DNA from 2 places in the Aerococcus vaginalis genome. Region 1 is predicted to be linked to the other one. Evidence: predicted binding sites of a transcription regulator. Region 1 holds the regulator's gene; the other holds the start of a gene.

Region 1 (16,902 bases):
CTGCGTTACCGGATGCGGTAATGCCTGACGGTCAAATTATTCGTCCTGGTCAATTGCGCGGGGTCGACAGTATCGGTATGTTATGTTCAGCTTATGAACTGGGTGTTGATCCAGAACACAAATTAAAAGGGATCATTGATCTCGATGAACCTGTTGCACCAGGTACGCCAGCGACAGAAGTATTGAAGTAACTAATTAGTATTGGGGAGTGATCGGAAGATGGATTGGGATGAAACAACATACCACACGCGCAGACGTTCATCGCGTTCGCCTCGCTCATCAGCATCGACCGAGCGAAATAAGCGTCCACGTGAAGGATATAAGGTTGATTTTCCCAATTATTTAAATCCGTACCGTCAATCTACCAATCAGGCGCCAACTGAGAAGCAGCCATCAAAGCAGGTAGCGAATCAACCGATTTCGCGTACAGAAGATAAGAAAGACTATTACCAGAAGTTGCGCCAGGATATCAAAGACTATCGGAAATATCGTAACCATCAGCCATTTAGACGGACGGAAGTCCCATCTATTTGGCAGAACACTGAACGATCCAAAACTTCGCGTGTTGCGACAGAACAGTCACAGGTGCGTCAGCCGAAGCCACCGTCTCAGTCAAAGTCGGTAGCATCGAAGCCGGCCTCCTCGCAATCATCGACAGCTATACGTCGTACAACGCAAAGTCACCAACGGGCGGGACGTTCGATTGATTTTTCGGGGATAAAATCACGAGAACCTGAAATTTCAGAACAGACCTTCAAACAACGCTACGTCACGGAGGATCGTGATCTCCCACCTTATCTAAAAAAGGAAACGAATGGAGAAAATAAACGTCATGAACACTGAAACAATTTATCACTTTACAGGTATTAAAGGCACAGGTATGAGTGCATTAGCGCTCGTATTGCACGGTACCGGTTGCAAGGTACAGGGTTCCGATGTTCAGGAACACTTTTTCACTGAGAAAGGTTTGAACGAAGCAGGAATTCCAATTTTCCCTTTTTCAGAGGACAACATTGCACCGGGAATGACCGTTATCTGTGGGAATGCCTTCTCAGATGATCATCCAGAAATCGTCCAAGCCAAATCACTCGGTAATACGGTGATTCGCTACCATGAATTTTTAGGTGAATGGATCAAGAAGTATACGAGTGTCGCGATTACTGGTTCACACGGTAAGACGACAACCACAGGGATTATGAGTCATGTGTTGAACGATAATATCCCAACGAGCTACTTGATCGGTGATGGAACAGGGAATGGTGCGAGCGATTCGCATTACTTCGTCTTAGAAGCGGATGAATATCGTAAACATTTCATAGCTTACAAGCCTGATTATGCGATCTTCACGAATATCGACTTCGACCACCCGGACTACTACCACAATCTGGAAGAAGTTTACGATGCTAACCGTCAATTCGCTAACCAAGTGAAGAAAAAAGTGATCGCTTATGGTGATGACCCGATGCTGGCTCGCTTCAAAGACCTGCCAGATATTTGGTACTACGGTTTCAGTGATGAAGACGATATCGTCGCGACGAATATCGAAAAGGATACGAACGGGTCTTCCTTTGATGTATACATTCAAGATAAATTCTATGGTCGTTTCCACATCAATCAATTTGGTGATCACAACATCTTGAATTCGACCGCAGTCATCGCGTTCTGTTACTTCGAAGGTTTCCCAGCCGATGTCGTGAACAGCAGTCTCGGCACATTTGGCGGGGTGACGCGTCGTTTCAATGAACGTACGGTTGATTCGAATATCCTGATCGATGATTATGCGCATCATCCATCTGAAATCAAGGCGACGATTCAGGCTGCACGTCAGGAATATCCAGATCGTCCGATCATCGGTATTTTCCAACCGCATACGTATTCACGTACAAAGGCGTTACTGACACCATTTGCGGCGAGCTTGAGTCTGGCAGATGAAGTGTATCTATGTAATATTTTTGCTTCTGCGCGTGAACAGGATAAACACGAAATCACAAGTATGGATATCGCCACGAAGATGACGACACCAGCGAAGCATTTGACGAAGGAAACGATTGATCAGTTACTCGTCTATCACGATGCGGTACTCTTATTTATGGGTGCGGGTGATGTGATGAAGTATGCGGATGATTATATTGCAGCACTGACGGAGGCGAATAACGCCGAGTAGCGTTAGGAGGGAATATCAGTGAAACAGATTCGTAAAGCGGTCATTCCAGCGGCCGGCATGGGTACACGTTTTTTACCTGCGACGAAAGCATTGGCGAAGGAAATTATGCCGATTGTCGATAAACCCGTCATTGAGTTTATCGTTGAAGAAGTCTTGGCGAGTGGTATTGAGGAAGTCCTGATTATTACGGGCCGCAATAAGCGTGCGATTGAAGATCATTTTGATGCGAACATCGAGCTTGAGAATAATCTCGCACAAAAAGGAAAAATTGAAATGCTTGAAATGGTTCGTCGTTCAACCTTGGGCAACGTCCAGTTCAAACGTCAGCACTATCCAAACGGCTTAGGAAACGCGGTACTCGAAGCCGAATCATTCGTTGGCGATGAACCGTTCTTACTCGCACTCGGAGACGATATTTTCTTCAGTGCGGATGGCGAGCCGACTGCTTCTGAGCAGGTGATATCTGCGTTTGAAGAGAACCAGGCAATGACCGTGCTCACGCAGCAAGTGTCTGAGGAAGAAGCCACCCATTACGGCATTATGTCAGGTGAGCCTGTCAACGGGGCAGCGAATAGCTACCGTGTGAGCGGTTTGACTGAAAAACCAGAACATGTAGCAGGAAAAGCACATGCGCTATGTGGTCGCTATGCTTTAACGCCGGATATCTTCCCAGTGATTCGCGAATTAGCGGAGAAACAGACCGAGCAAGAATTAGAATTGACGGATGCGCTCGATACCGTTACCAAGCAGCAAGCGCTATATGCTTCAGATTACGAAGGCGAATGGTTCGAAGTGGGTGAACCATTCGGTATGCTAAAGGCAAGCATTCAGGTTTCACTGCATCATCCAGAAATTGCGGATGGTTTTAGAGAATATCTGAAGAACGAAGCAATCCCTAAATTGAAACAATAAACATAAACAAAAGAAAAGAGAGTCACTCGTTGAAGTGGCTCTCTTTTTGTATGACTTGATGGTTGTTTTAGCTTTCGTTCCATTGTTCGAGTGTGTATTGTCCATCCTGATAGGTAACTTCCGCGAAATGCCCACAATCGAGACGATTGGTTAAGTCGAAGTCGGGCAGCACTTCGTGTAGGAAGGCGGTAATCGCAAATTGATGACCGACAATCATCACGTTGATTTCAGATTTTTGATGATCGATACGATATTCGAGCGCTTCATCGTGCAGTTGAAGCATCGCCTCTTCCACGCGCGACCAGAAGTCGATGAAACGTTCGGTTTCACCTAATCCATCGACCTCCGCAATATTTGCCATCAGTTCGGGCAATAATTGTGTTTCGGGGATTTTCTGTTCTTTTAATAGTTCGATACGTTCGTTGATCGACGGTTGGAAAGCGTCCTCGAATGTTTCGCCCTCGAGTCCACCAAAACCGTACTCTTTGAGACCTTCCATCGACGACACCATTAAATCATCATCACGACCTTCGACAAGTAACTCGGCACTCTTAGTGGAGCGTTCGAGATGACTCGCAAAGACCAGTGCGATCGGCAATTCCTGGAAACTCTGACTCAACGCACGCATCTGTTCAATACCTCGAGGGGTCAATGGTGAGTCCTGCCACCCTTCGATGATGTTATTAACCTCTGCTTCCGTTTCCCCATGACGAATAAAGTAATAATGAATAGCTTGCACACCGTTCACTCCTCTCCATTTGATTTCTTCTTGGGTACATTTTACCACAAGAAAGGGCTTTATTCATTAGCTAGGCAATAAAAGTTTGTTAGATCGGGTTTGAGTTGTTTCAGACTTCCAGACTTTGATAAACTAGTAGAGCAAGAAAAGTCTTTGAGGAGGCGGACACATGGCTAGTAAAAATTATTTAAAAACCGATCCGATCGCAAAGGAAATAGATAAGATCACGGTCGGCGATACATTCCAAGTAAGTGAATCCTTCAGACCACAGGATATTTTATTGTATATGGGTGTGACGGGAGATACGAATCCACACTATCTCGGTCAAGTACAAAAAAATGATGACCGCAAGATTAAAAACTTTGGCTTTGTACCAATCATCGCAGTAATGGGTGTGTTGACACGGACTGTATCGATGCACTTCCCAGGTGCCAACAACGCAATCGTTGAATTCAACTATTCGCAGAGTAAAGCCATCGAGATCGGTTCGACGGTGACATTCAGTTTCGAAATCGTTCGTAAGGAAGAATGGCGCTCAATGCTGATGATTCACGTGACAGGACTGAATGAAAAAACCGGTGAAGATAATATTTTGGACGCCATGCTTTCCGTCCTCGTATTCGATGAGAACGGTAAGAGCGCCTCTGAGAATATCGATGAAGCCGTACAGACGGTCAACCAGTCGAACGAGTACACGGAGCATATGAAGGAGGCACACGACGCACATGGCGACAACTAAAAAGAAATTAGTCCTTTTTGACGGCAGTTCGCTAGCTTTTCGCGCATTCTATGCGATTCAAAATATTGATAGCTTCACTAATAAGAATGGGTTGCACACGAATGCACTCTACACGTTCCATCGCATGTTGACGAAGATTTTAGATGATGAAAAGCCGGATTATGCGCTCGTTGCCTGGGATGCCGGCAAGACCACATTCCGTACCGAAAAGTATGCCGACTACAAGGGCGGCCGTCAGAGCGCACCGGATGAATTCCGCGAACAGATGCCATTCTTCAATGTAATGTTGGACGGTTTCGGTATTTCGCATTACGAACTCGTCAACTATGAGGCGGATGATATCATCGGGACGCTCGCTTTCAGTGTGCCAGCCGAAGCATACGATGTCGTCATTATCTCAGGGGATAAAGACCTCACCCAGCTCGCACGTGAACACGTGACGGTCAAACTCAATCGCCGTGGTGCGACCGATATGGAAGATTACACCCCTGATACCGTGAAGGAAAAATATGGGATTATCCCTGAACAGATTGTCGATCTCAAGGGATTGATGGGGGATTCTTCCGATAACTATCCGGGGGTTACAGGTATCGGTGAGAAGACAGCATTGAAGTTGTTGAAGGAATATGAAACGGTAGAAGGCGTTTACGATCACATCGACGATATTTCCGGTAAAAAACGCAAAGAGCATCTGATCGAAGACAAGGAACAAGCTTTCATGTCGAAGGATCTCGCACGCATTCGCACTGATGCGCCGGTTGAATTGACGATTGATGATATTGAAATGCGGGCGCGTGATGATGAAAAATTGCGTCAGTTTTATGAGGATATGAACTTTAATCAGTTCCTGTCTGAAATGGGCGGCGAAGCAGCCGTTAAATCGGAGACCTCGGTCGAAGTGCCCGAATATCAGGTGGTCACCTCAGCCGATGAGCTCACGGCTGACATGTTCAAAGGCGACGCCCAAGCTTTCTACACGGAAATGTTGGAGAAGAATTACCATGACGGCACCATGATTGCGGCAGCATGGGGGAATGCCGATAGCGTCTATGTAGCACCTGTTGACGTTCTAGTCGCATCGGATGTATTCCAAAACTGGCTGACTTCAGACGCACCGAAATGGGTATTCGATATGAAACGCCAGCGCGTGATGTGGTACTACCAAGGCGTTCAGATGCATGGTGTCACGGAAGATGTACTGATCGGCTCCTACCTCAGCCATTCGGAAGATTTGAGTGTCGACATCGCTAAAGTCGCAACGGCAGAAGAAATTTCTGGTTTCCCGACCGATGATCAAGTCTACGGTAAGGGTGCGAAGCGCGGTATTCCAAATGATGCAACCAATATGTACGATCACCTCGCACGTAAAATTCAATTGATTCAGGATCTCGTACCGATCGAACATGAACATCTTGAAGCGAAGCAGATGATGTCTCTGTACCGCGATATGGAATTACCGCTCGCTGATGTGTTGGCTGATATGGAGGAACAGGGCGTTCACGTCGATCAGAACGTGCTCGATGAACTCAAGATCGATTTCGACCAGCGTCTCAAAGACCTCGAAGGCGCCATCTACGAAGAAGCAGGACACGAATTTACGATTAATTCCACCTATCAGTTGAGCGATGTCCTCTACGGCGAAATGGGACTCCCACACGGTAAGAAGCTCAAAAAAGAGGGCGAAAATGGTGAGAAGTACTACTCAACCGCACAAGGTGAATTGGAGAAACTCCAAGGTGTTCCGATTGTCGATCTGATCCTGAATTACCGTCAGATTTCCAAACTACAATCGACGTACGTATCAGGACTCAGCGACTTTATTCATGAAGATGATCAGAAGATCCACACACGCTTCGTCCAGACATTGACGGCTACCGGACGTTTGAGTTCGGCGGATCCGAACCTTCAAAATATCCCGATTCGTAGCGACGAGGGACGTCAGATTCGTCGTGCCTTCATGTCCAAACATCCGGACTGGGTCGTATTGAGTTCCGATTACTCCCAGATTGAGCTGCGTGTACTCGCATACATTTCTGGCGACAAACATCTGAAGCAGGCCTTTATCGACGGCAAGGACATTCACTCGGACACAGCGAGTCGTATTATGAATGTGCCGATTGAGGAAGTGACCGCCAACCAGCGTCGTCAGGCGAAGGCGGTGAACTTCGGGATTGTTTACGGCATCAGCGATTACGGATTGAGTCAGAACATCGGTATTCCGCGCTACGAAGCGAAAGAATTTATTGATCGTTACTTTGAAACATATCCAAACGTGAAACAGTTCATGGATGAAGTTGTGAAACAGGCGCACACCGATGGCTATGTGGAAACGTTATGGCATCGTCGTCGTTACTTACCAGATATCAATAACCGTCGTTTCCAATTGCGCAGTTTTGCGGAACGTACAGCAATGAACTCGCCGATTCAGGGTACCGCTGCCGATATTATCAAGATCGCAATGATTCGCATGAAACAAGCGTTAGCCGAACGCGGTTTACAAGCAAATATGCTGCTTCAGGTGCACGATGAATTGATTTTTGAAGTACCGAAGGAAGAGGTAGATGAACTGACCGCACTCGTCAAAGAAGTGATGGAAGGTGCAGTCGACTGGGATGTGCCGTTGTTGGCGGACGTTAATGTTGGTGATACTTGGTACGACGCGAAATAGAACAGGGAGAGATGTAAATGCCGGAATTACCGGAAGTCGAAACGGTCAGACGTGGGTTGATCGAAACGGTGCAGGGCGCTGAAATTACGCATATCACTGTGAAATGGCCACGTATCGTCCAAGATGAATTTGGGATCGATGGATTTGCAGAGCGCATGGTCGGACAGGTGTTGGATACCGTCGAACGACGCGGCAAGTTTCTCTTCTTCTACTGGACGACAGACGGCTGGATCAGTCACTTGCGTATGGAGGGAAAGTGGCTAGTCGTTGATCAGCGTGATGAACCCGATGCTTATACGCACGTCATTATCGATCTCGCTGACGGTCGCTCCTTGCGCTATCGTGATGTTCGCAAGTTTGGGCGCATCCACCGTGTCGCACGCGATGCGATGCCAGAAGCGATCAATGCCTTGCAGCTAGGACCTGAACCGAGTGAATTGACGTTGGATTATCTCAGAGATAGATTTCAGCGCACAACGCGTGTGATCAAGAACGTCTTGCTCGATCAGACAGTCATTGCGGGTATCGGTAATATTTACTGTGATGAGTCACTGTGGCTCAGTCAAATTCATCCCGAGCGTCCCGCAAACGATTTGTCAGATGCGGAAATTGAACGACTGCGGCAGGCGATCCAATCCGTCATATCGCGTGCAGTCGATGCAGGAGGGACGACGATCCGCACGTATCAGAATACTTTCGGAGAGAATGGCTATTTCCAGCTGTCGCTAAAGGTATACGGCAAGGCGGGTGAACCGTGTAGCCGCTGTGGGACTATGATTGAAAAAATCAAAGTCCACCAACGCGGCACGTCCTACTGTCCGCATTGTCAAACGTTGGAGGAAATACATGACTAAAATTATTGGATTGACAGGTGGTATCGCAACGGGGAAGAGTACCGTGAGCGATATCTTCAAATCTCACGATATCCCAGTGATCGATGCCGATCAGATTGTCTATGACTTGGAACGCAAAGGTGAACCCGGTTTGCAAGCGATTGTTGATACATTCGGTGAAGCCTATCTGACTGAAGAAGGTGAACTCGATCGCCATAAATTCGGTGCAGAAGTATTTGCGGATGAGAAAATGCGTGATCGACTGAATGAAGTCTTAAAACCACTAATTCGCTCACGTATTGAGTCGGAAGTTGAGCGCGTGAAACAAACAAACATCCCGCTCGCTATATTGGATGTGCCGTTGTTATATGAAGGCGGTTATGAAAAACTGTGTGACATGATTGTCGTTGTCGCGGTAAATGAAAATACACAGAAAGAACGTCTGATAGAACGTAATCAACTCACCGATAGCGAAGCGACGCAACGTATCGCCTCTCAAATGTCGCTCGAAGAAAAAATCAAACATGCAGATCACATGATCGATAATTCGACAACCATTGAAAATACTAAACAACAAGTTGAGGAATTGTTAGAGAAAATGTAAATGAAAACTTATAACACCTACTCTCATGGGAGTAGGTGCTTTTTTATATAATACAAAAACGCTTTCGATAATAGATGTTGACGAAAAATAAACGAGATGATAATAAAAACAAAATTACGATAGCTAATTTTAGGGAAATTAGCATGAAAGTAACTGGAAACGGCTGATACGACGCCAGTCGATGTCGTAATGCTGGCTAGTAATACGGTAGATCCTAGAATCAAAACATCCAGTGCACTGAAGCCATCTTGAGAAGCACGAACTAATAGATGCGTGCCGATATTTTGTCCATCTGGGATGTTGGTTACGCTCGTGTGGTTTCCCATCCAAATGAGGAAAAAGTATATGATTCCAATCAAAGCACTAGCGATGGCAGAAGCATATAGAGAACTTTTGATAGCTGTTGTTGGTTTAGTAATCCCGCGTTGCTTAACGGTATTACTTAGGACAAGTGTAAAAGCAAGCGCACCGAGTGAATCCATAGTGAGATAGCCATCAATAAATCCTACCATGGAGCTGGTGACTCACTAAAACGGGGGATAGTCATTGTTGAAGGATTGCCTCTATAAACGACCAGACGACGAATAATGAGTATGCCGATAGTGATCAATAGTGCAGGAGTCAGATACTTACCAATGGCCTCTGAAATATCATCTGGTGACAGCGCAAGGAACATAGTGATTATCAAAAATACAAATGAAAAAAGCGCAAGTGACCATTTCATAAGATATCGTCGCCATGCGAGGAATTGTTGAAAAAGGACCAAGCATAATATAAACGATAGCGAGAAATATTACGGAAAAAATTGGATTCACTTGCTTTAGCAATCCAGGATATCCTTTTGTCGAGAGACTACCAGCAACCATCGTCATTAAAGGCAATCCAATACCTGTAATCATGAAACCGATCATTGCTGTTTGATAATGTGCACCAGATTCAAAGCCTAAACTTACAGGAAAAATAAGACTCCCAGCACCAAAAAACATCGCAAAGAGCATAAACCCAATAATCCAAATATCTCGCCACTTCATAAAGATTCCTCGTTTCTCTGTTTATTTTTTAAGATATAAAAAGTATATTAAATAGCTATCGGTAAACCAACAGTCTTTTTAGAATTATTTGCCAATTATAAATAAAATGTGATAGGCAGTTGACGATTTTGTCCATAAATTCTATAATTAATAACTGAAATTTTGAAATTGTCTAACTATTTAATTTTCACTAAAATTTGGAGGTATTTTTATGCCAACAAAATCAGAACAGATTATCGAAAAAGATCACCAGAGTTATGCACCGTCCGGTCGTATAGAGTATTACCCATTAGTTGTTGACCATGGGCATGGTGCGCGTATTGTTGATGTAGATGGTAAGGAGTATATTGATCTATTAGCCAGTGCTGCGGCGTTGAACTTAGGTGCTACACCAGAACGCGTCGTTGAAGCGATTAAGAAGCAAGCAGAGCAATTGGTTCATTACCTACCAGCATACACTTACCAAGAGAGTGCAGCTAATTTAGCAGAAAAATTAGTATCTATTGTTCCAGGTGATTTTGATAAATTAGCGACGTTTGGTCTATCAGGATCCGATGCGAATGATGGAATGATGAAATTTGCTCGTGCATATACTGGTCGTCAGAAAATTATTACCTTCAGTCGCGCGTATCACGGTGCAACATATGGCGCGCTAGCAATGTCAGCTATCTCACCAACCATGAATGAAAAAATTGGTCCAGGTGTTGCAGAAGTCTACCATATTCCGTATCCAGATCAGTATCGTGGAATGTTTGGCGCTGAACAGTCTCAGGCGGTAGATGAATATTTATCTCCATTATTTGAACTCTTTGAGACAATTTGCCCACCGGAAACAGTAGCAATGATTAATGTTGAGACGATTCAAGGCGATGGTGGTTTGCTACAACCAGTACCACATTACTTCGAGCGACTAAGAGAGATTTGTAATGAATATGGTATTGTTCTCGCTGTCGATGATGTACAGCAGGGAATGGGACGTACTGGGACTTGGACATCACCAGAACATTTTGGTTTTGAACCTGATCTTATCGCTTTCGGAAAGTCTCTTGCGAATGGTATGCCACTATCTGCCATTGTAGGGCGTAAAGAAATTATGTTGGCTTTGAAGAGTCCAGCGCATAGCTTTAGTGCAGCAGGTAATCCAATTGCCTGCGAAGCTTCTTTGGCATTAATTAAAACCATTGAAGACGAAAAGATTTTGTCTGAAACAACACGCAAAGGTGAACGGGTAGTTGAACGTCTACGAAAAAGTCAAAAACAATATGAATTTATCGGTGATGTACGTGGCAAAGGACTGTCTATAGGTATTGATATCGTCTCAGATAAAGAGAAAAAAGTAAGGGATCACGAAGTAGCACTTAAAATTGCAAATCGTGCGTATGATTTAGGTGTGTTAATAACAGTAATATCAGATAATGTTTTACGCTTTCAACCGCCATTGGTAATTACCGATGATGAATTAGATCGAGCATTGACCATCTTGGAACAAATTTTTGAAGAACTTTCACTTGGGAAACTTGAGAATCAAGTGATTTATGGTCAAGGATGGTAATGATTATTTTATTTAGTCCTCCTCAGGCACTGCGTGATTGCGGTGCCTTTTTCATTCGATAAAACTTGCACTTACAAGCTTAAAAAGGGATAATTAAAGGGAATACAAACTGAGTTTTGGAGGTGAATGTGGTGAGATGTCCAAATTGTCAAGAGAAGGGGACGAAGGTGATTGATAGTCGCCCAATCGATAAGGATACCGCCATTCGTCGTCGGCGTGTCTGCCCGAAATGTGATTACCGTTTTACGACATTTGAGCGTCTGGAGCGTCAGCCGTTGCTTGTGATTAAAAAAGACGGTAATCGTCAGGAGTTTTCGCGCGAAAAATTACTGCGTGGGTTGGTGCGCTCGTGTGAGAAACGCCCGGTATCTGTGGAACAATTGGAAGGCTTAGTTCAGGATATCGAGTTTGAGTTGGAACAAACGGGTGAGGCAGAAATTCCATCGCGTGAAATCGGTGAGATGGTGATGGATCGCCTGCCGAAAGTCGATGAAATTGCTTATATTCGCTATGCGAGTGTGTACCGCGATTTCAAGGATGCCTCTGTATTCCTCGATGAGATTAAACAGCTCAAGGAAAAACAGAAAAACGAGACAGAAGGACAAATCGAATTGCACTACGATGAATGAGCAAAATGAGAGGACGGGATAGTATATGGGGCAGCCACCCTGGGAAAATTTAAAACTGACCGACACCTTACAGGTAAAGCAGACAGATTGGCTCACAGATCTTGATTGGACGACGTTAGCGCGTTTGTACCTGCCAATCATCGGTAGTCAGTCCTACGCCTTGTTCCATGGCCTATACCAACTTTTACCAACGAAACAGTTCAAATCAGCTGTCATCCGTCATACGGATATTACGGATACATTTGTCTGGTCGGCGCGTACCTATGTGACAGCGCGTGCGCATTTAGAGGGGATTGGGTTGCTTGGCGTCTATCATCGCAAAGACGCTTACCAAGACCCGCAGTGGCTCTATGAACTCAGTGCGCCCGTCACGCCACAAGTTTTCTTTGAAGATGCTGTACTATCAACGTTACTGTATCGCGAGGTCGGCGAGAAACGCTTTAAACAACTGCGTGATTCGTTCTCGGTATCCTGGCCATCAGCGAGCCATGACGATTGGCAAGCACAGACGTACTCGTTTCGAGATGTGTATCGCTTTTCGCCGGAAGAAGCGGATGCGATGCCGGATTTGTCGAATGGTCAATCATTTATCCTAGGAACGGCACAAAAGGAACCTAATGCGCCCATCGTTATCGGTGATCAGTTCGATGTTTGGCTGTACAAGCAAACTTTGATGCAGCGGCATATTCCTGAACGAGCGCTGACAGACAAGGTGTTGGAATTGGCGACAGTGCTTCACGATCTCTACGGCTATGATGAAATGGATCTGGCGCGTCTGACGTATCGTGCGATGGATTTCAATCGGCAGCAAATCGACACCGATAAGCTGCAACAAAAAGCTTATGATTCGCTGCCTTCTAAGAAGAATCAAGCAACGACAGCCGCTTTACAATCGAATACGAATGACCCCAAGATTTTAGAAAAGTTAACGGTTGATCAGCGCGAATTGGCTAAAGAAGCGCGTGAGTATTCGGTGATTGATTTTGTCTCATACCTGAAAGAATCACGTAACGGTTATTTGACGAAGAGTGAACGTCAGATATTAACGGATATGGTGGCGCGTGATGGCTTATCTTCTGCTGTTATCAATGTGATGGCGTATTATTATCTGATTGAAATGGATAAACCAACGCTAATTCAAAATACGATGGAGCGTACGGAGAATGACTGGCTCAAACAAAACATCAATACGCCGGAAGCGGCACTGTATTATCTCGCGCAGCGCAACGAACGCCAGTCTCAAAAGAAGCGTCGTTATCACAAAAACAATAACTATAAAGAAATGATACCGGATTGGATGAAAGACGATCAATCAACGACAAAAAAAGCAGATAAACGACTGAAAGATCGCAGTGATGAAATTCAGCGATTACTCAATAAAGACAAAGGGGAGCGATGAGCATGAAAAATGTAGGAGACGTACTTTCGAACAAACAGGATACCTTGCGCTTGCATGACATCAATCCTTCTGAGCGTCGTGAATTATTGCGAAAGGAAGTCATCAACGATCCTGAAGTCCGCCAATTTTTCAATGAACATAAGGACGAATTGAGTCGTGAAATTATGAATCGCAGTATGTCCAAGCTCTATGAGTTTGTGAGTGAAAAGCGCCGTGCCAAGGAACATAAACCGCTCAAAATGCCGAACTATACGCCGAAACTCGTGATGGATGCGAATGCGATTACGGTGAAGTATGAACCGACCAAAGAGTTCCAAAATAAGCAGAAGGCGAAGGAACGCTATCAGGCGATTACCTTGATTGATCTGCCGAAAGACCTTCATGAGGCGACGTTTGAGAACTTTGATACGACGGAAGTGGAACGTCAGAATGCTTTAATTGAAGCGATAAAGTTTAAAGATAGATATCTTGCAGCGAAGAAAGATTCAAATCAAAGCGATCCATTCGTTCAATCCCCCTACATCTACGGCAATTTCGGTATCGGAAAGACCTACTTAATGGGTGCGATTGCGAATGCTTTTGCGGATCAGGGAATTAAGACGACGCTGGTGCATTTTCCACAATTAGTGACCAATCTGCGTAATAGCATCAATGATAATAAGGTGCAGGAACATCTTGACGAATTGATCAACTGCGAAGTGCTCGCGCTCGATGATATTGGTGCCGAGAACAATACCCCCTGGGTGCGTGATGATATTCTCGGTGTGATTCTCCAAGCGCGGATGAGTGCGCATCGCATTACACTGTTCACCTCCAACCTTAATTTTGAACAGTTAGAGGATCACTTCGTCCATACGAAGAATGGTGAGGAATCTGTAAAAGCGAAACGTCTCATGGAGCGTATTCGTTATTTCGCCAAAGAAGTTGAAATGAGCGGTAAAAATCGCCGCCACGACTAATTTCTTAGCTACTGTCCTATTGCATTTCAGCAAGTGAACGATTATACTACGAGTAGTTAGTCAATAATAGAAGATTTAATCGCAATCATTTAACAGAGACAAGCGGTAGGTGAAAGGCTTGAACGATTGCGGTGTCACCACTTCTTAGACTTTTCGACGAACGTATGATGTCATACCTAAGTCGGACGGGAGCGCCCGATATCACGTGTAATGAGTGTACGCTAATTATTGTTTTAGCGTATAAATTGGGTGGAACCACGGTATTAGATTGAAAGTTATCGTCCCTTTTCGAGTCATCGAAAAGGGACTTTTTTTATATAGAGGAGGAATTGTGATGGTTAAGGTAGTATTCCCAGATAACAATGAAAAGACGTTTGACGACGGCATCACTGGTCGTGACGTTGCGAAATCCATCAGTAACAGTTTGGCAAAACGCGTCGTTGCCTATGAATTAGACGGCGAACTCAAAGGTTTGGACGAACCGCTTGCGCATGACGGTAAGATCGCGTTGATCGATCCAAAAAACGATGCAACTAAGGATGAAGCATTGCGTATTCTACGTCACTCCGGTGCGCACTTATTAGCACAGGCATTGCGCCGTCTGTTCCCAAACATTCACTTTGGGGTAGGACCTGCGATCGAAGATGGTTTCTACTACGATACGGATAACGGCTCTGGACATCAGGTGACTGAAGAAGATTTACCACGTATCGAAGAAGAAATGCAAAAGATCGTGAAGGAAGATTTCCCAATCGAAGGGCATGAAGTTTCTTTTGATGAAGCCAAAGAAATGTTTAAGGACGATCCATATAAGATCGAATTAATCGAAGACCTACCAAAAGACGAAAAGATCACGGTTTACAGCCAAGGTGAATTTACCGACCTCTGCCGCGGTGGACACGTGCCGTCTACGGGTTACTTGAAACACTTCAAGTTATTGTCTCTTGCTGGTGCATACTGGCGTGGTGACTCTGACCGTGCCATGATGCAACGTGTGTACGGTACAGCTTTCTTCAACGAAAACGATTTGAAAGCCGATCTCAAACGTCGTGAAGAAGCGAAAGAACGTGACCACCGTAAGATTGGTAAAGAGCTCGATCTCTTCATGATTTCACCAAAAGTCGGTCAGGGGCTCCCATTCTGGTTGCCAGCAGGAGCAACGATTCGTCGTGAAGTCGAACGCTACATCGTTGACCGCGAAGTCGAAAACGGCTACCTACACGTTTACTCACCAGTGATGGCGAATACGGATCTCTACAAGACATCCGGACACTGGGATCACTACCGCGATGACATGTTCCCGCCAATGGACATGGGTGATGGTGAAGAATTGGTATTGCGTCCGATGAACTGTCCACACCACATTCAGGTCTTTAAACACCACAAACGTTCTTACCGTGATTTACCGTTCCGTGTGGCTGAACTCGGTATGCAGCACCGTTACGAAAAATCCGGTTCATTATCCGGTTTGCAACGTGTACGTGAAATGACCTTGAACGACTCGCACTTGTTCGTTCGCCCAGATCAATTAGAAGACGAATTCATCAGTGTATTACAGATGATTTTGGATGTTTACGAAGACTTCGGTATCAAAGACTACAGCTTCCGTCTCAGCTACCGTGATCCAGAAGACAAAGAAAAATACTACGATGATGACGAAATGTGGGAAAAAGCACAGGGTCAATTAAAAGGTGCTATGGATCGCATGGGCTTGGACTACTACGAAGCAGAAGGTGAAGCAGCTTTCTACGGTCCTAAATTAGACGTTCAGGTGAAGACTGCTTTGGGTAACGACGAAACGCTCTCTACCATTCAGATGGACTTCTTAATGCCTGAAAAATTCGACCTTACTTATGTTGGTGAAGACGGTCAGGATACCCACCGTCCAATCATGATTCACCGTGGGGTTGTCTCCACGATGGAACGTTTTGTTGCCTACTTGATCGAAGAATACAAGGGTGCATTCCCAACGTGGTTGGCACCTGAACAGGCTGTGATTATTCCAGTTAATGACGAAGCACACGGCGATCATGCGTTTGAGGCTCGCAACGAATTGCGTATCCATGGTATTCGTGTCGAAGTCGATGACCGTAACGAAAAAATGGGATACAAGATTCGTGAAGCACAGACGAAGAAGATTCCTTACCAATTGGTCTTCGGTGACAACGAAATCGCTGATGGTACGGTTAATGTTCGTCGTTACGGTTCGAAGAAAACGGAAACCATGCCTTGGGAAGATTTCTTGAACTTGATCGAAGAAGATATCGCGAACAAGAGCCGCAAAAAGGCTTAATTAGTTATTGACAGGCGGGCATTTCGATAGTATGATATTCTCTGTGAGAAAAGAAGCAGAAACCCCGTTTCTCACCTGAGTTGACAAGATACGTCCTCGGGTTGATATTATCAGTTGTTTTCGTATGGAAACATTGTGACGATATTCAAGACGGGTTTGTGCATGCAAGCCCGTTTTTTAGTGGCTATATGGACGTCTATCAATTAACAATGTGGAGGTGTTAATTATCGCAAAAGGGATGATTATTAACGAGGACATTCGTTCGCGTGAGGTTCGTGTTATTGATCCAAATGGCGATCAATTAGGTGTAATGGCAACAGATGATGCTTTGCGTAAAGCAGAAGATGCTAATTTAGACTTAGTATTGGTTTCACCAAGTG
Region 2 (15,545 bases), 420 kb from region 1:
TAGAAAACAAAGCGCCATACGAAGGTAATGCTTACAAAGATGGTGAGGTTACTGACTTGGCTCACTTGGCAGCGCAAGCACAACTGAACTACTTAGACAGCTTGGAAGATAAAGCACCGGTTGCTGATCATGTCGGGACTGGTGTTGTAGAAGCTGAGGAAAATGTTGACGCTACTATTCCAGGTGAAGCAGTTGCAACTGAAGCTTCCGCAACGTCGAGCTTGCCACAGACTGGTGTTGCGCTTGCAGGTTTAGGTCTCGGCTTGTTAATGACAGGGGCAGGTACTGCATTCGCATTCAAAAAGAGAAACTAATTGATGATTAGCGAATAAATTAATCCCAAAATGAATAATAAGAAAGTGTCATGTCTTCGGACGTGGCGCTTTTTTTTTGTTTTGAGGGTGGGACACTTTAAAACCGTGTGGAATATGCTATACTGTAAACTTTGTATGGGTTGTCATGTACTTTAAGTGATGCAAAGCATGTGAGGTTGTTGTCACAAGAACACTCATATGCTTTAAATAGCTCAGAATGTTATGAATTTGTATAAAATTTTGTTGTGACATCGTATGTTTAGGGTATAATAGAGCCCAAGTGTATCGGCACTGAAAGTAACCGGCGCAGATCCGCCATGGGAGGAATAAATATGAAGAAAGATCAAGTCGATCAGCCGAGCGAGACGAATAAGAAGTTGACATGGTCGAATGTGCTGATCGTTATTATGCTGTTTATTCATGCAGCGACGATGGCCATTGTCAGTATCCTAATGGGGGTTGTTATTGATGCCGCCACGAACAAGACGATGGACAAGTTTGTGCTATACATCGGCATTAGTGTTGCCTTAGTGATTATCGGGTTCTTAGCACAGACATGGGGTTACCGCCTCATTTATACCAATTCTGGTAAGAAATTATTAGCCGTCAAAAACAAGTTATTGAAGAAAGACTTAGTAAAAGACGGTTGGAAGAACGTGGACTACAGTACCAATTTGGATATTGTTTATGCGAACCGTTACGTTGCGATTTTCATGTCGATTGATATGGTGATTACGTTAATTCTGTCGATGTTCACGCTATTCTCTATCGATTGGCGTGCAGTGATTATTGGTGTGATTGGGGCGATGATTCCGCTCTTGTCACCACTGTTGACCCAGAAACGGATCCGCCAAAATGCCGATAATTTTGCGAAGAAATCACAACTCTTCCAGCGCTTTACTTATGAACATCTAAATATTAAAGATGAAATTAACCGTTATAACGTTGAAGATCGTGTGATTGATAAATACAAAGATAAGAGTGTGGTTCAGGAACAAGCGCGTTTCAAATTGGAAAATTTGATGTATTTTGCGCAGATTTTCAGTAGCGCGCTCGGGACAGTTTCAGTATTAGCTGTGTTATTATTGGCTGGACTGATGGTGTTCTCAGGTGCGCTATCCGTCGGGATGATGATTTCTGTGATGCAGTTGACTTCAAGTTTGGTCGCGCCAGTGATTCAGTTGTCGAATACCAAGGCGATATACGAATCTTCACGTCCGATCTTCAATAGTTTCCACTTCGATCAGGAGTACGAATTCAAAGCACCTGAAAAATTACCAAATGGGGACTTAGAAGTTAAGGATATTCACTTTGCGTATGATGAAGGCCCAGAACTCTTCGACGGCTTTACGAAGACCTTCGAACAGGGTAAGAAATACTTGATTCGTGGAGAATCGGGACGTGGAAAATCGACACTTGCAGGGATTATCGCTGGTGAAATTGAACCTGATCAGGGCGGCGTTTATTTCAGTGGCACGAAGATGAATCGCGAGAACATTAAGAATAGGAATATTGGGTACCAGAACCAAGCGAATAAAATCTTTACGGGAACGGTATTTGAAAATATTAACTTCTATCGTGGTTATGATCGCGACACCATTCAAGCGATGCGTGATAGCGTCCACTTGAAACCTGGAATTGATAAAACCGTTGAATTGAACCATGGTTTATCTGGTGGTGAGAAGACGCTGGTTGCCGTGTCTAGAGCTTTGATGGAATCACGCGACGTTATGATCTTCGACGAACCGACAACCGGTTTGAATGATGAATTATCAGAAATGATTACGAAGCGTATTCTTAACTTACCATCAACTGTCATCATGATTTCTCATATCAGTGATGATGAGTTCTCATCCCAATTCGACGAAGTCATTACATTAAAATAATTAGAATGAAAAGTGCTGTTAGTCAGCACTTTTTTTATGCGTTTTATAAATATTAAGAAAATTATAGACAAACAAAATATTTTTACATACAATAAATACATATAACGAATATATAGAATTGAGGGAGATACAATGAGCGAAACATTGGATCCAAAAACAATTGATTGGGATAGTTTAGGTTTTGACTATGTCAAAACAGACTATCGTTTCATCTCACGTTGGAAGGATGGCGAATGGGATGACGGTCAATTAACAAAAGATAGCCAAATCACACTGTCAGAAGCAGCAACGGTCATTCATTACGGTCAACACTGTTTCGAAGGATTAAAAGCCTATCGAACCAAGGATGGGGACATTCAATTATTCCGTCCAAATTTGAATGCTGAACGTATGGCAGAAAGTGCTGAACGTTTATTGATGCCTGCATTTCCTGAAGATAAGTTCATCGACGCAGTGAAAGCTGTGGTTCGTGCTAATCATGAATGGGTGCCGCCTTATGGGTCAGGTGCTTCTTTATACATTAGACCGTTTATGATTGGTGCAGGGGAAGAGTTAGGGTTACATCCAGCATCAGAGTATATCTTCGCGATTTACTGTTCCCCAGTCGGTCCTTACTTCAAAGGTGGTATGACACCAACACGCTTTATTGTGACTGAATACGATCGTGCTGCACCGCGTGGAACGGGCGCAAACAAGGTCGGCGGTAACTACGGTGCGAGCCTATTGCCGGGTGAGGAAGCCCACGCAGCAGGATTCAGTGATGCGTTGTATCTCGATGCAGCAACGCATACGAAGATTGAAGAGGTCGGTGCTGCTAACTTCTTCGCAATCACAAAGGATAACCAATTTATTACACCGAAATCACCATCAATTCTACCAAGTATTACGAAACGAAGCCTACTCGAATTAGCTGAAAAACGATTGGGGTTAGACGTCGCAGAAACCGATGTTTATATCGATCAGATTGATGAATTTGTTGAGGCGGGTGCAATGGGCACAGCGGCGGTTATCTCACCAATTGCTGGGGTGCAGTATAAAGGAGAGTACCACCCATTCTATTCTGAAACAGAAGTAGGTCCAATCAGCAAACGTCTCTACGGTGAATTATATGGTATTCAGAACGGTGATGTGGAAGCACCTGAAGGCTGGATTTATCCCGTTGAATTAGATCATTAATCATCAACCATAAGCACTTGTGGTAGTCATATCTGCCGCAGGTGTTTTTATCTATGCAGAGAAAAGTGCACAAAAAAACGTGATGCGCAAACATCACGTTTCTCATTGTATAATAGAAATCGTTATCGTGGACTAAGCCAATTGTTGGAGTAAGTCTGGACGGAATCCAAAAAATGGCTCAATATCATCTGTAACGACAACTGGAAGAGATTGGAATCCCATTTCCTTTACTTCGTTCAATGCTTCCTCAGATGCTGTAACATCAGAATCTACGAAATCGATGTTGTTGTCCGTTAAGAATTTTTTAGTAAAGTTACATTGCATGCAACCTGGTTTTGAATAAACTTTGACCATGTCAAACGACCTCCTCTTGTATTACCGAAAGTTTTCAGACACAATATATAGTGCCTCAACTGATATATACAATATATAGCGGTCATGACTAAATGTCAAGCACAAAATAGAGTGGTTAGTCTCAGAATGGAGGAGAATCATTGTGGTAGAGCGAATACCCTGGGATCAATATTTTTTAGCACAGAGTCTAATGTTGTCATTGCGAAGTACGTGTGAACGTCTGATGGTGGGGGCGGTTATCGTTCGTGATAATCGGATTATTGCGGGTGGATATAACGGTTCTGTATCCGGTGACGAGCATTGTATCGATGTCGGTTGTTATGTTGAAGATGGTCACTGCATGCGCACGATTCACGCTGAAATGAATGCCTTGTTGCAATGCGCAAAATTTGGCGCTTCAACTGATGGCGCTGAGATTTATGTTACACATCGTCCATGCCTGCAATGTACCAAGAGTTTGCTTCAAGCAGGTATTCAACGGATTACTTACCTCTATGACTATCATAATCATCCGTATGCCGAGAAATTGCTCAAACAACAGCGGGTGACGATTCAAAAAGGTGAAATTCCTGAGAATTTTTTCCAGATGTTTGAACAGATGCATAGCGCCAATGTGAAAAAAGAACTGGCAGAGCAGCAAGTAAGTAATAAACAGGATGAGCGTGACACTAAATGAAAAAGGAACCGTTAACACTAGTGCATTTTAAACAATGGCTCCCTGTACGTCCTGAGAACAGCTATAAAGGGGATTATGGTCGGGCACTGCTGATTGGTGGCAATCGACAAATGGGTGGTGCAGTACAAATGAATGCGCAAGCTGCCGTGTACGCAGGTTGTGGGCTCGTTACAGTAGCTAGTGATAAAGCTAACTTACCAGCAGTTCACGCCTCGCTTCCTGAGACGATGTTTATTGACTGGGATGATACTGAAGCGTTAGAACACGCGATTTATCAAAGCGAGATTATTGCGATCGGTTCTGGAATGACCCAGTCAGAGCAATGTTACTTTGATATTTTGATGGATACGTTATCAGAAGCGATGAGGCTTCAAACTTTAATTATCGATGCCGGGGCCATTCAAATGTATGGCGAGGTAATTAAAAAACGACCAGATCTTTTTATCGATCGACAGTTGAACATCGTCCTCACGCCACATTTGGGTGAATGGCGACAATTAACAGAGGGAAGCGTGGATAGCCGAGATCCAAAAGCTATTCAACGTTTTGTCGATCAGAGTCATGCGATTGTGGCACTCAAAGGCGCACCTACGCGGATATTTGCTCCAGACAAAGGGACCTATTATGAGAATATATACGGTAATCCAGGACAGGCTATCGGAGGTATGGGTGATACATTAGTCGGTGTCATTGTTGCGATGGTCGGTGTGATTGATGAACCATTTCATGCGGTGGCAGCGGGTGTATTACTACATAGTTATACAGCTGACCGTATCTATGATTCGCAGGCAATTGTGGTACCGACACGATTAGCACATGAATTACCACGGGCACTTAAACAAATTATTAAATAATTAGGAGTGAATGCTTTCGTCAGACGAGAGCATTTTTTGTTTGACGAATTTACACTGTAAGTGCAACGAATGCACAAAAAAAGAACCGCTACGAGAGCAGTTCTCTAATGCTTCTTAATTGAGATCTTCCTGTGCACGTGGTAATAATTGACCAAAATCTGTGTAGTAGGATGGATAAGCGAGATAGACAGTGATAACTGCTGAAATGGTAGCGACTGCCATCATCGCGAAGTAGAACATGATCTGATACATGATCGCTTCTTTCGGGAAGTTACCAACGAATAGAATGCCCGTCATCAATCCAGGTAAGATAACTAAACCGACTGTTTTGGTAGTATCAATTTGTGGTTGCAAACTGTTACGAATGGAATCGCGAATCACATTTTTTGAAGCTTGCTTGGTCGAAGCACCGAGCGCTAACTTTTCATTAATTTGCTGACGCTGGTTATCGATCGTCTGTGCCAAGTTAGTAAAACTGAGACCTGTGATGTTCATAGCTACACCAATCAACATACCATTCATTGGAATAACTTGGTTTGGCACGTAAACCATCGCATCGGTTAATACCAAGATAGCGAGGGATACGATACTACTACCGAAGACGGAAAGCATAGCAATTGCGAAGTGGCGTTTGATACCCTTGCCACGTTTTTGTGCTGTCCAGGCAGCGTTGATATCCATGATACCGACAATTACCGTCGTCAGTAACCAATTATCGACCTGGAAAACGAATATCAACAAGTAACCGACAATGGTTAGCTGTAGTGACATGCGGAAGATAGCAATCAAAATGTCCTTAATCAGTCCGAGGTCTTCTTTCCAGGAAATGATTAGGGAAATGACAACCAGTGAAAAAGTTGCCAGTAGGGACCAAAGATTAATCGTCATTGTTTCAGCCATTTACGGTTACCTCACTTTCCTCAGATGTTTTTGCTTCAGTTGATGCATCCAAAGCGGCATCATCTTCATCAAAATCAGGTACGGCACCTTCAGTGACTGTAATTGATCCGTCGCCATTGACCATGATCGTTTGTTTTGGATCAGTAATTTCTATCGCATGGTGCGCGATCCAAATTAGCGTTGTACCATTTTGATCGGCAAAATCTTGCAGAACTTTTTCTACAGCACGCTGATTTTTCTTGTCCAAAGCGGATGTAATTTCATCGAGCAATAACACTTGTGATGGGATGACAAGTGAACGGATCAACCCAACACGTTGACGTTCACCACCAGATAATGTGGAGATATCGGTATCGAGTGAAATGTTTTCCATGTTGAGTGCACGCATGAGATGATCAATCGCTTCGTCGTCGACCGCTTGCCCTCTAATCTCAAACGGGAAGTAGAGGTTTTCGCGAACGGTATGTCCAAATAATTGTGGGGTCTGCGTGACATAGGCGACACGCTGTCTAAGTTCACGATAATCGTAATCATAGAGCGGTTTGCCTTCGAATGTAATTTCCCCATCATCAAAACGTTGTAAGCCACAGAGAATTTTTAGTAGGATACTTTTACCACTACCGGAGTGCCCTTTAAGCGCTGTGTGCTGTCCCTGAGCAATGGAAAAATCGACATGATCATAGATCGTATGCTTGCCGAAGGTGAGACTCAGGTCTTTGACATTAAAAAGTTCTTTCATACCATGCGCTTCCTTTCTTTCTATTTATTTAGAACAATTCTATTTTAACAAAGTATACACAAAATACAATTAATCACTCGGATAAATACTATTTTCAGTGATTACCATATTTACTGATTGATCGTGTTTTTCGATCGGAATCTCAGAAACCATGAGTTCATCGAAATAGGGTAGGATCGAAAATGCTGAATACTTTGTCAACCAACGATCATAGAAACCACCGCCGTGCCCGAGACGCTGTCCGCTATGTGTACAGGTCACACACGGGACGATGACGATATCTACAGTGTGACTATCTATAATGTTATCAGGCGTAGCAATAGGTTCTTTGATATTAAAACTTCCGTACTGCCAACCGTCGTCCCTTTCCGGATAGGTACAAAGTATCATCTGATGTGATTTGATATCGCTGACCGGTAATACGACATGTTTTTGATGTTTTCTGGCAGACTGTATCAATGAAGCCGTATCGAATTCATATTCCAATGAATGAAACATAAAAATTGTTTTAGCTTCTTTCCAAGCAGATGATTCAAGAATTCTCTGAGTAATTTTTTTATTTGCTTTTTGATAATAGTCCGCAGATAATTGTGTTCGCTTGTTCAAAATCTGTTGTCGCAATATTTTTTTAGTCTCGTGAATGTTAGTCATAAAAACGCTCTCCTTAATCATTGTTCAGTGTATCAAAGGGCGTTGCGAGTGTCAGTGATCACGTGATACAAAAGAACGATCATGAAATAAAACAGTGCACAATGTACTATATCTAGTGGAGATATCGATTGTGAACTACTAAATATAGTTGACCGGTTATAAATGCGCTGATAGAATAAACACCAAGGGATGCCACTCATTATATATTAGTGAGTGGCAATACGTATGTTTATGGGAGGAGATCATTGTGTTACTCGTCTACATGTCCATTGTTGGCAATACACGGCGTTTTATCGAAAAGCTAGAGATGCCGAGTTTGGAGATTACTGAAGAGAACTGTTTTACAGAAGTCCATGAGCCATATATTATTGTGATTCCAACGTATGATATTGAAACCACAGATCCGATGAACGATTTTATTGAGACGGGTGCTAATCAGTCACTTTGTCGCGGTATCATTGGTGGCGGTAATCGTAATTTTGGTAAAGATTTATTCTGCTATACAGCGCAGGATATTGCTTTAGATTACGATGTGCCAGTTTTACATCGTTTCGAATTCATGGGATCATCAAATGACGTTAAAAAGGTAAAGGAGATTGTCAGACAAATTGAAAACACCGAAGCCACAGAAGCCTGATGAAATGACTTACTTCAAGCTGAATAATGAATTAAATATTCCGGTTGACAATAAAATACCGTTAGAAAAAGACAAGGAAGCGGTTCGCGCGTACTTCTTGGAACATGTGAATCCGAATACGGTCTTTTTTTATACCATTGAAGAAAAGATTAATTATTTATTAGATAATGACTACATCGAAGAAGAATTTATCAACAAGTATGACCGCCAGTTCGTTTACGATTTATTGCAGTCTACTTACGATAAAAAGTTCCGCTTCAAATCATTCATGGGTGCGCATAAATTCTATTCACAGTATGCACTGAAGACAGATGATGGCAAGCGTTATCTTGAACGTTACGAAGATCGTATAGTTTTCAATGCGTTATATTTCGCAGATGGTGATGAGAAACTAGCGACACAATTACGTGATGAAATGATTACGCAACGTTTCCAACCAGCGACACCAACATTCTTGAATGCTGGACGTAAGCGTCGGGGGGAAATGGTTAGTTGTTTCCTAGTACAGATGACAGATGATATGAACTCGATCGGACGTACCATTAACTCCGCGTTGCAGTTGTCTAAACGTGGTGGTGGTGTTGGTATTAACTTGAGCAACTTACGTGAATCTGGCGCACCAATTAAGAAAATCGCGAATGCCGCATCAGGTATCGTACCAGTCATGAAGTTATTTGAGGATTCGTTCAGCTATGCTAATCAATTAGGTCAACGTAATGGCGCAGGGGTTGTGTACTTGAACGCCTTCCATCCAGATGTCGTTAACTTCTTATCAACGAAGAAGGAAAACGCAGACGAGAAAATACGTGTCAAGACGTTATCCCTCGGTCTCGTTGTACCAGATAAATTCTATGAATTAGTTGCTAACGATGATGTGATGTATCTCTTTAGTCCGTATGATGTCGAACGTATTTACGGTAAGCCGTTCTCATACGTCAATATCACCGAAGAATACGAAAATATGGTCAACAATCCAGAGATCAAGAAATACCGCATCCAAGCGCGTGAATTGGAGAATGAAATTAGTCGTCTCCAGCAAGAATCTGGATACCCATACATCATTAATATTGATACGGTAAATGAAGCTAATCCAATCGATGGGACAGTGGTAATGTCTAATTTGTGTTCTGAAATTTTACAGACACAGACACCATCCACACTGAACGATCGTCAAGAATATGAAGTATTAGGGCGAGACATTAGTTGTAACTTAGGTTCAACGAATATGGTGAATATGGTACAAAGCCCTGATTTCGCAAAATCTATTGAAACATCAGTTCGCGCATTGACTTATGTTACAGATCACACGTCAATCGGTGCTGTACCATCCATCGAAAATGGTAATAAGTTGTCTCACTCTATCGGCCTCGGTGCGATGGGCTTGCATACCTTATTTGCACTTAATGAAATTCATTACGGATCTGATGAATCGATCGAGTTAACGGAAGCATACTTCTATGCGATGAACTACTGGTCACTCGTTGCTTCCAACAAAATCGCGGCAGAACGTAATGAAACATTCTACGACTTTGAAAACTCAGACTACGCTTCTGGTGAATACTTCGATCAAATGATTGAGGATATTCCAGAAATCACCTCTGATAAAGTCAAAGAAGTTTTGAAGAATGTGCCGTTGCCAACTGCTGAAGATTGGGAAGCGTTGAAGAAAGATGTTCAAGCACATGGGCTATACCATGCGTATCGTTTAGCTGTTGCACCGACTGGTAGCATCAGTTATGTCAATGAAACGAGCTCATCATTACAGCCGATCATTCGTCTAATTGAAGAACGTCAAGAGAAGAAAACGGGTAAGACTTACTATCCAGCGCCATATCTCTCAAACAAGACGATGCCGTACTATCAATCAGCCTATGACTTAGATATGCGTAAAGTCATTGATATTTATGCAGCTGCTCAGCGTTACGTTGATCAAGGAATGTCCATGACATTATTCATGCGTTCAGATATTCCAGAAGGATTGTATCCATGGAAGCAACCTGGAGAAACCAAGATGGATACGCGTGACTTAAATATCTTGCGTAACTATGCATGGAATCAGGGCGTGAAATCTATCTACTACATCCGTACCTTCACTGATGACGGTGATGAAGTCGGTAGTAACTACTGTGAGAGTTGTTCAATTTAATAGCTAAGCCATAAAAGGAGGAATTGTGCAGTGGATAAACCAAATAAAAAATTTCTGGAATTAAATGCTGAAGAAAAGGCTGCGCGCATTGATCAATGGAAGCGCGGACAATACAAGGCAATTAACTGGAACAATATTGAAGATGATATTGATAAACAAACTTGGGAAAAATTAACAAGTCAGTTCTGGTTGGATACACGCATCCCAGTATCTAACGACTTAGATGACTGGCGCATGCTATCAACAGAAGAGCGTCGTGTGGTCGATTTAGCGTTCGGTGGATTGACACTCTTAGATACTTTACAGTCGCAAGATGCGCTGAACATTTTGCGTCGTGATCACCGCTCGCCACAGGAAATCGGTGTCTACAACAATATCGAGTTTATGGAAACTGTCCATGCCAAATCGTACTCAACGATTTTCATTACGTTGAACTCAACGTCACGTATTAACGAGATTTTTGACTGGACGGATACGTATGAGAATTTGCAATATAAGGCGAACCGTATCAATGATATCTATCAGAACGGTTCAGCACTTCAGGCAAAAGCTGCTAACGTAATGTTAGAAACGTTCTTGTTCTATTCTGGGTTCTTCGCACCGTTGTGGTATCTCGGTAACAACAAATTGGAAAATGTAGCTGAAATTATTAAATTAATTATTCGTGACGAATCTGTTCATGGCACGTATATCGGCTACAAATTCCAGAAAGGGTATCTCGCATTAAGTGATAAAGAACGTGAGCAGATGAAACAGTGGGTCTTCAATACTGTTTACGAATTGTATGAAAATGAAGAGAAGTATGCACGATACATTTACGGCGAAGTCGGCTGGACAGATGAAGTGTTGACATTCTCTCGTTACAATGCGAATAAGGCTTTACAAAATCTTGGTTTTGATCCATTGTTCCCAGATACAGCGGAAGATGTTAACCCGATTGTTATGAATGGTATTTCAACGGGTACATCTAACCACGATTTCTTCTCTCAGGTTGGTAACGGATACTTGCTCGGTAATGTATCTGCGATGGCTGATGAAGACTACTCGACGTGGTCGATGTCTCAACGTAAAGAACAGCGTATGGCTTATCGCAAACGTAAAGCAGAAGAACGTGCGAAGAAAAATCACAAATAATCAATATACAAAAAAAGCAGGCGCCAAAACGACGCCTGTTTTTTTGTGTTAAGAAGAAGTTGTTTTTAATGAATAATCAGCACGTTCGTCTCTGCATGCATTAAGACATATTCAGAGACGGAACCGAGGATTAAACGTTTGACGCTACCTTTACCGGAAGCACCAATCACAATCATATCCACTTTATTCGTCTGTGCGAATTTTAGGATTTCTAAACGTGGATCACCATCAATCACATGAGTCGTCATGGTGATATCGCGATTGTCATCATATTTCGCAGCGATTGGACGGAGAAAATCTTCCGCATCTTGATGTAATTGATCGTGGAAATCTTGGAAATTGTAAGCTTTACTGTAGAATCCAAAGTTTTCAGTAACTGTTAACAAATCAAGATTGCTTTCCCACGCTTTACCGAGTGAGATACCAAGTCGTAGTGCGCGTTTTGATGGTTCAGATGCGTCGGAAGGGATGAGTATTTTCTTCGTAGCTTCTGGACTATGTCGAACAAGCAATACCGGGACAGGGGAGTGTCGTGCAACAAATTGGGCTACTGAGCCAACAACGACACGTTTGAAGGCACCTTTACCTGTCGCACCCATTACGACCATTTGATAATCGCCTTCATTAAGGAGATTGAGAATACCTTGACGTGCATCGCCAAATAGAATCTTATCTTCCGTTTCAATGTCAGGATAGATTTCCAGCGCACGTTTTTGGAAATCTTTTAGCAATTGCTCGCGTGCTTTGATCAGCGCATCACGTTCATCAGTAGTTAAAATATGCGCTAAACTTTCGTTTTCTCGAATAACGTTGAGAAAGATCAGCGATGCATCACAGGCTTTTGCTAAATGGGCGGCTTGTTCGCATGCATTAGCTGCTTGTTTTGAATCATCAATGGGCACTAAGATTTTATGAATAGTATCTAACATTGGAATCCCCTCCTATTCTTTAGGCTTAGTATACCAAATATATAAACCGCTTACAATATGTTTTCATCAGATTGATCGATTAAAAGAGTCCCGATAGCGGTTTAATTTTTGGTACAATGGACACAACGTATAGATACAAATTGAGGAGGATACCACCATGCAGGAAGGCACAACAATTTATTTTGTACGACACGGACGCACATTTCTTAATAAATATCATTGCATGCAAGGATGGTCAGATACACCATTGACCCCTGAAGGCGAAGAGGGCGTCATTCAAGCAGGTAAAGAAATGGCCAACTTATCTTTTGATGCGGTGTATACGAGTGACTTATCGCGTACCATGCGTACAGCGAAGTTATTATTGCAGGAAAATCGTGCAACGGATCCTAACATTAGGATTACGCAAATGCCAGAATTCCGCGAAGTTTTCTTTGGTAGCTTCGAGGGTAAGGACGATGTGTGGACATATGACTATGTCGCGAAGAAAAATGGTTATGAAAGTGCGGATGATATGCGCGCACAACTTAATCACGCGCAAATCGTTAATGCGATTCACCGTGCTGATCCATACCACGATGCAGAGACATTTAGTAACTTCTGGCATCGTGTGGAAAGTGGATTAATTCAGTTGATTCAACGTCATCGTGTGAATGAAGATAAAATTTTAGTTGTTTGTCACGGTGCCTGCATCAAATATATCCTCGAAAATATCATTCCAGAGCCGAATATCTCTAATAATTTACCAAATGCTGCGGTGTCTAAAGTGCGTTACCACGATGGTCAATTCCATTTAGACTACTTTGCGAAAATAAATAATTTTTTACCTGAAGGTTAGAATTATCTCATCACTCACGCATAATTGTAGAATATGCTATAGTAACTATACATCGATAAAGAGAGGATGCTTGTAATGATTGAAACAGTATTTACAGTTTACTGGGAAAATAAACGTGATGAAGTACGTAAAAAACATGGTACATTCAACACTGAAGAAGACGCAATGAACGGCATCAAAGCCTGGTGGGAACTTCAAAAAGAAGAATACGATCAAATTAAAACAGAACGTACGAATTCCGGTGCGCTAGAAATTCAATATCTCTCCCATGATAGTAACTACGTTTACCGTATTGAAGAAGAACCAAACGAAGGTACTTTGCCACCAACAACTTACAAATTGCGCTCTGAAAAAGAAATTCAAGCATTGCGTAAGAAAAATGATTTAGATGATGATTATTACTTATTCGACGAATTGGCAGAACCATACCGTGATCGTTTGATTGTTGCGATGAATGATAGTAACAAGGCGAGAAAATATGCCTACGATCAACGTGGTCGTATCATCAAAGAATTAGATTTGTAATTTTAATGAATCATACAATTAAAAAAGGACGTCTGAGAACGTCCTTTTTTGTGTTTTAGATCATATCGATAATTAGTTCAAAGATACCCAGTCGCCATCATTTGCGAAGATGATACGTTCAGCCAAGTTCGTCGAGTAATCGGCAATACGCTCGAGGTTAGCGGCAATGAACAAGTACTGTACACCGCTGCGCGTTAATTCAGGGTCATCCTTAATGGCTTGAATCGTGCAATCAGTAATATTCTTGTAGTAGCTGTCGATCATATCATCGTGATGCGCAATAACACGAGCATCATCAGCATCCATTTCAAGCAATGTTTTAACGAGTGCTTCTACCATATGAGAGACTTCGCTACCCATAGTTTGTAATTCTTTCTCGATCTTTTCATCCTGTTTGTGGTGGTTGATCGTTAGGCTAGCTTTACTGATGGAAACTGCGTGATCACCAATACGTTCCAAGTCGGCACTGGCTTTCAAGTAAGAAATTAATAAACGTAATTCGTAGGCTACAGGGGATTGCAGACCAACTGTACGGTGAAATTCCTGTTCGATATTCTTTTCGAGACGGTTAATTTCAATGTCACCAGTAATGACACTTTCAGCGAGTTGTGCATTATGTTTAGTTAGCGCCGTCATGGTGTCATTAATTGCTTCAGTCGTTTTATCTCCCATTTTAGAGAGGGTATCCGTCATATGTTCGATTTCTTTTTTAAATTGAACGCGTAATTCAGTTTTCATCAGCAGTCCTCCTACGTTATCATTAACAATCAATTCTTAATTCATATAATAATGTATCTTATGATTGGCTTCAACTGAACATTCACTTTCAGCGCTAATTATTGCAAAAAATTAAGAATTATTTTATGTTAAATATACAGAAAATTAAGAACAGGAGATGCGTGTGTATGACAAATGAAGAAGCACTAGAATTACTTAAAAAAGTTATTAATGTTGAAACTGTTGATGGTAATGAACGAAAAGTCGCAAAAATGTTAGCAGAAGTATTCGAAGCGCATGATATTCCTACTAAAGTTGTACCATTCACCGATGATCCTGATCGCGCACAATTAATCGCAACCATTGAAGGTAGCGAACCAGGTAAAACGATTGCGTTATCTGGACACATGGACGTTGTACCAGTAACCAAGAAAGCTTGGAAATATGAGCCATTTAACGCTATTGAAGATGATGGCATATTGTACGGTCGTGGTGCTGCCGATATGAAATCTGGTTTAATTGCACAAGTTGCATCATTGATCAATTTGAAAGAATCCGGTATTCCTTTCAAGGGAACGATTAAATTTATCGGCACCGATGCAGAAGAGGTTGGCCTTTTAGGTGCTTATGACCTTTCAGATAAAGGTTATGCTGATGGTATCGATGCTATGATTATTGGTGAGCAAACGAGTATGCATATCGCCCGCGCTAATAAAGGGGTCTTTGACTTCAAGATTCGTACAAGTGGTAAAGCAGCACATAGTTCTTCGCCAGAGTCCGGTGTCAATGCTATTGATAACTTATTATTGGCATTGAAAGCGATTAAAGAGAAATTAGAGATTACAGATGTTGAAGATGACATCTTAGGCAAAGCATCTATCAGTTTGAACCAAATTTCTGGTGGTGTCAGCAACAACGTAGTGCCTGATGAAGCTGAAGCTTTCATTGATATTCGTACTGTCGCTGGTCAAGACTCAGAAGTTTTACGTGAACGGATCAAAGCAATTCTTGACGAATTGAAAAAATTACATGATGGCTTCGACTATGAATATGAACAGGTGTACGATAT

Evidence for each region. Region 1 encodes NrdR, which represses ribonucleotide reductase genes. Its sites were predicted from a motif close to ACACNATATATNGTGT; they were not measured.
Region 2: the regulator NrdR is predicted to act here: its motif matches at 3,769-3,784, upstream of nrdH (glutaredoxin-like protein NrdH).

The regions. Positions count from the first base shown of each region.
Region 1 is NZ_JBSMYC010000001.1:11,058-27,959, forward strand. It holds gene ytpR (YtpR family tRNA-binding protein) at 1-191, shown strand, start outside; gene ACWOEX_RS00065 (hypothetical protein) at 220-843, shown strand; gene murC (UDP-N-acetylmuramate--L-alanine ligase) at 833-2,164, shown strand; gene ACWOEX_RS00075 (UTP--glucose-1-phosphate uridylyltransferase) at 2,183-3,076, shown strand; gene ACWOEX_RS00080 (histidine phosphatase family protein) at 3,144-3,815, opposite strand; gene ACWOEX_RS00085 (dehydrogenase) at 3,985-4,554, shown strand; gene polA (DNA polymerase I) at 4,541-7,222, shown strand; gene mutM (bifunctional DNA-formamidopyrimidine glycosylase/DNA-(apurinic or apyrimidinic site) lyase) at 7,240-8,076, shown strand; gene coaE (dephospho-CoA kinase) at 8,069-8,659, shown strand; gene ACWOEX_RS00105 (branched-chain amino acid transport system II carrier protein) at 8,683-9,171, opposite strand; partial or broken gene ACWOEX_RS00110 (branched-chain amino acid transport system II carrier protein) at 9,165-9,690, opposite strand; gene ACWOEX_RS00115 (aspartate aminotransferase family protein) at 9,902-11,242, shown strand; gene nrdR (transcriptional regulator NrdR) at 11,374-11,871, shown strand; gene ACWOEX_RS00125 (DnaD domain protein) at 11,897-13,270, shown strand; gene dnaI (primosomal protein DnaI) at 13,273-14,229, shown strand; gene thrS (threonine--tRNA ligase) at 14,564-16,522, shown strand; gene infC (translation initiation factor IF-3) at 16,761-16,902, shown strand, end outside.
Region 2 is NZ_JBSMYC010000001.1:435,817-451,361, reverse strand. It holds partial or broken gene ACWOEX_RS02190 (hypothetical protein) at 1-314, shown strand, start outside; gene ACWOEX_RS02185 (ATP-binding cassette domain-containing protein) at 647-2,200, shown strand; gene ACWOEX_RS02180 (branched-chain amino acid aminotransferase) at 2,333-3,376, shown strand; gene nrdH (glutaredoxin-like protein NrdH) at 3,509-3,730, opposite strand; gene ACWOEX_RS02170 (ComE operon protein 2) at 3,870-4,406, shown strand; gene ACWOEX_RS02165 (NAD(P)H-hydrate dehydratase) at 4,403-5,260, shown strand; gene ACWOEX_RS02160 (ABC transporter permease) at 5,375-6,160, opposite strand; gene ACWOEX_RS02155 (ABC transporter ATP-binding protein) at 6,153-6,899, opposite strand; gene ACWOEX_RS02150 (5-formyltetrahydrofolate cyclo-ligase) at 6,969-7,550, opposite strand; gene nrdI (class Ib ribonucleoside-diphosphate reductase assembly flavoprotein NrdI) at 7,813-8,187, shown strand; gene nrdE (class 1b ribonucleoside-diphosphate reductase subunit alpha) at 8,192-10,333, shown strand; gene nrdF (class 1b ribonucleoside-diphosphate reductase subunit beta) at 10,421-11,467, shown strand; gene ACWOEX_RS02130 (universal stress protein) at 11,533-12,396, opposite strand; gene ACWOEX_RS02125 (histidine phosphatase family protein) at 12,554-13,234, shown strand; gene ACWOEX_RS02120 (hypothetical protein) at 13,310-13,759, shown strand; gene phoU (phosphate signaling complex protein PhoU) at 13,832-14,497, opposite strand; gene ACWOEX_RS02110 (ArgE/DapE family deacylase) at 14,665-15,545, shown strand, end outside.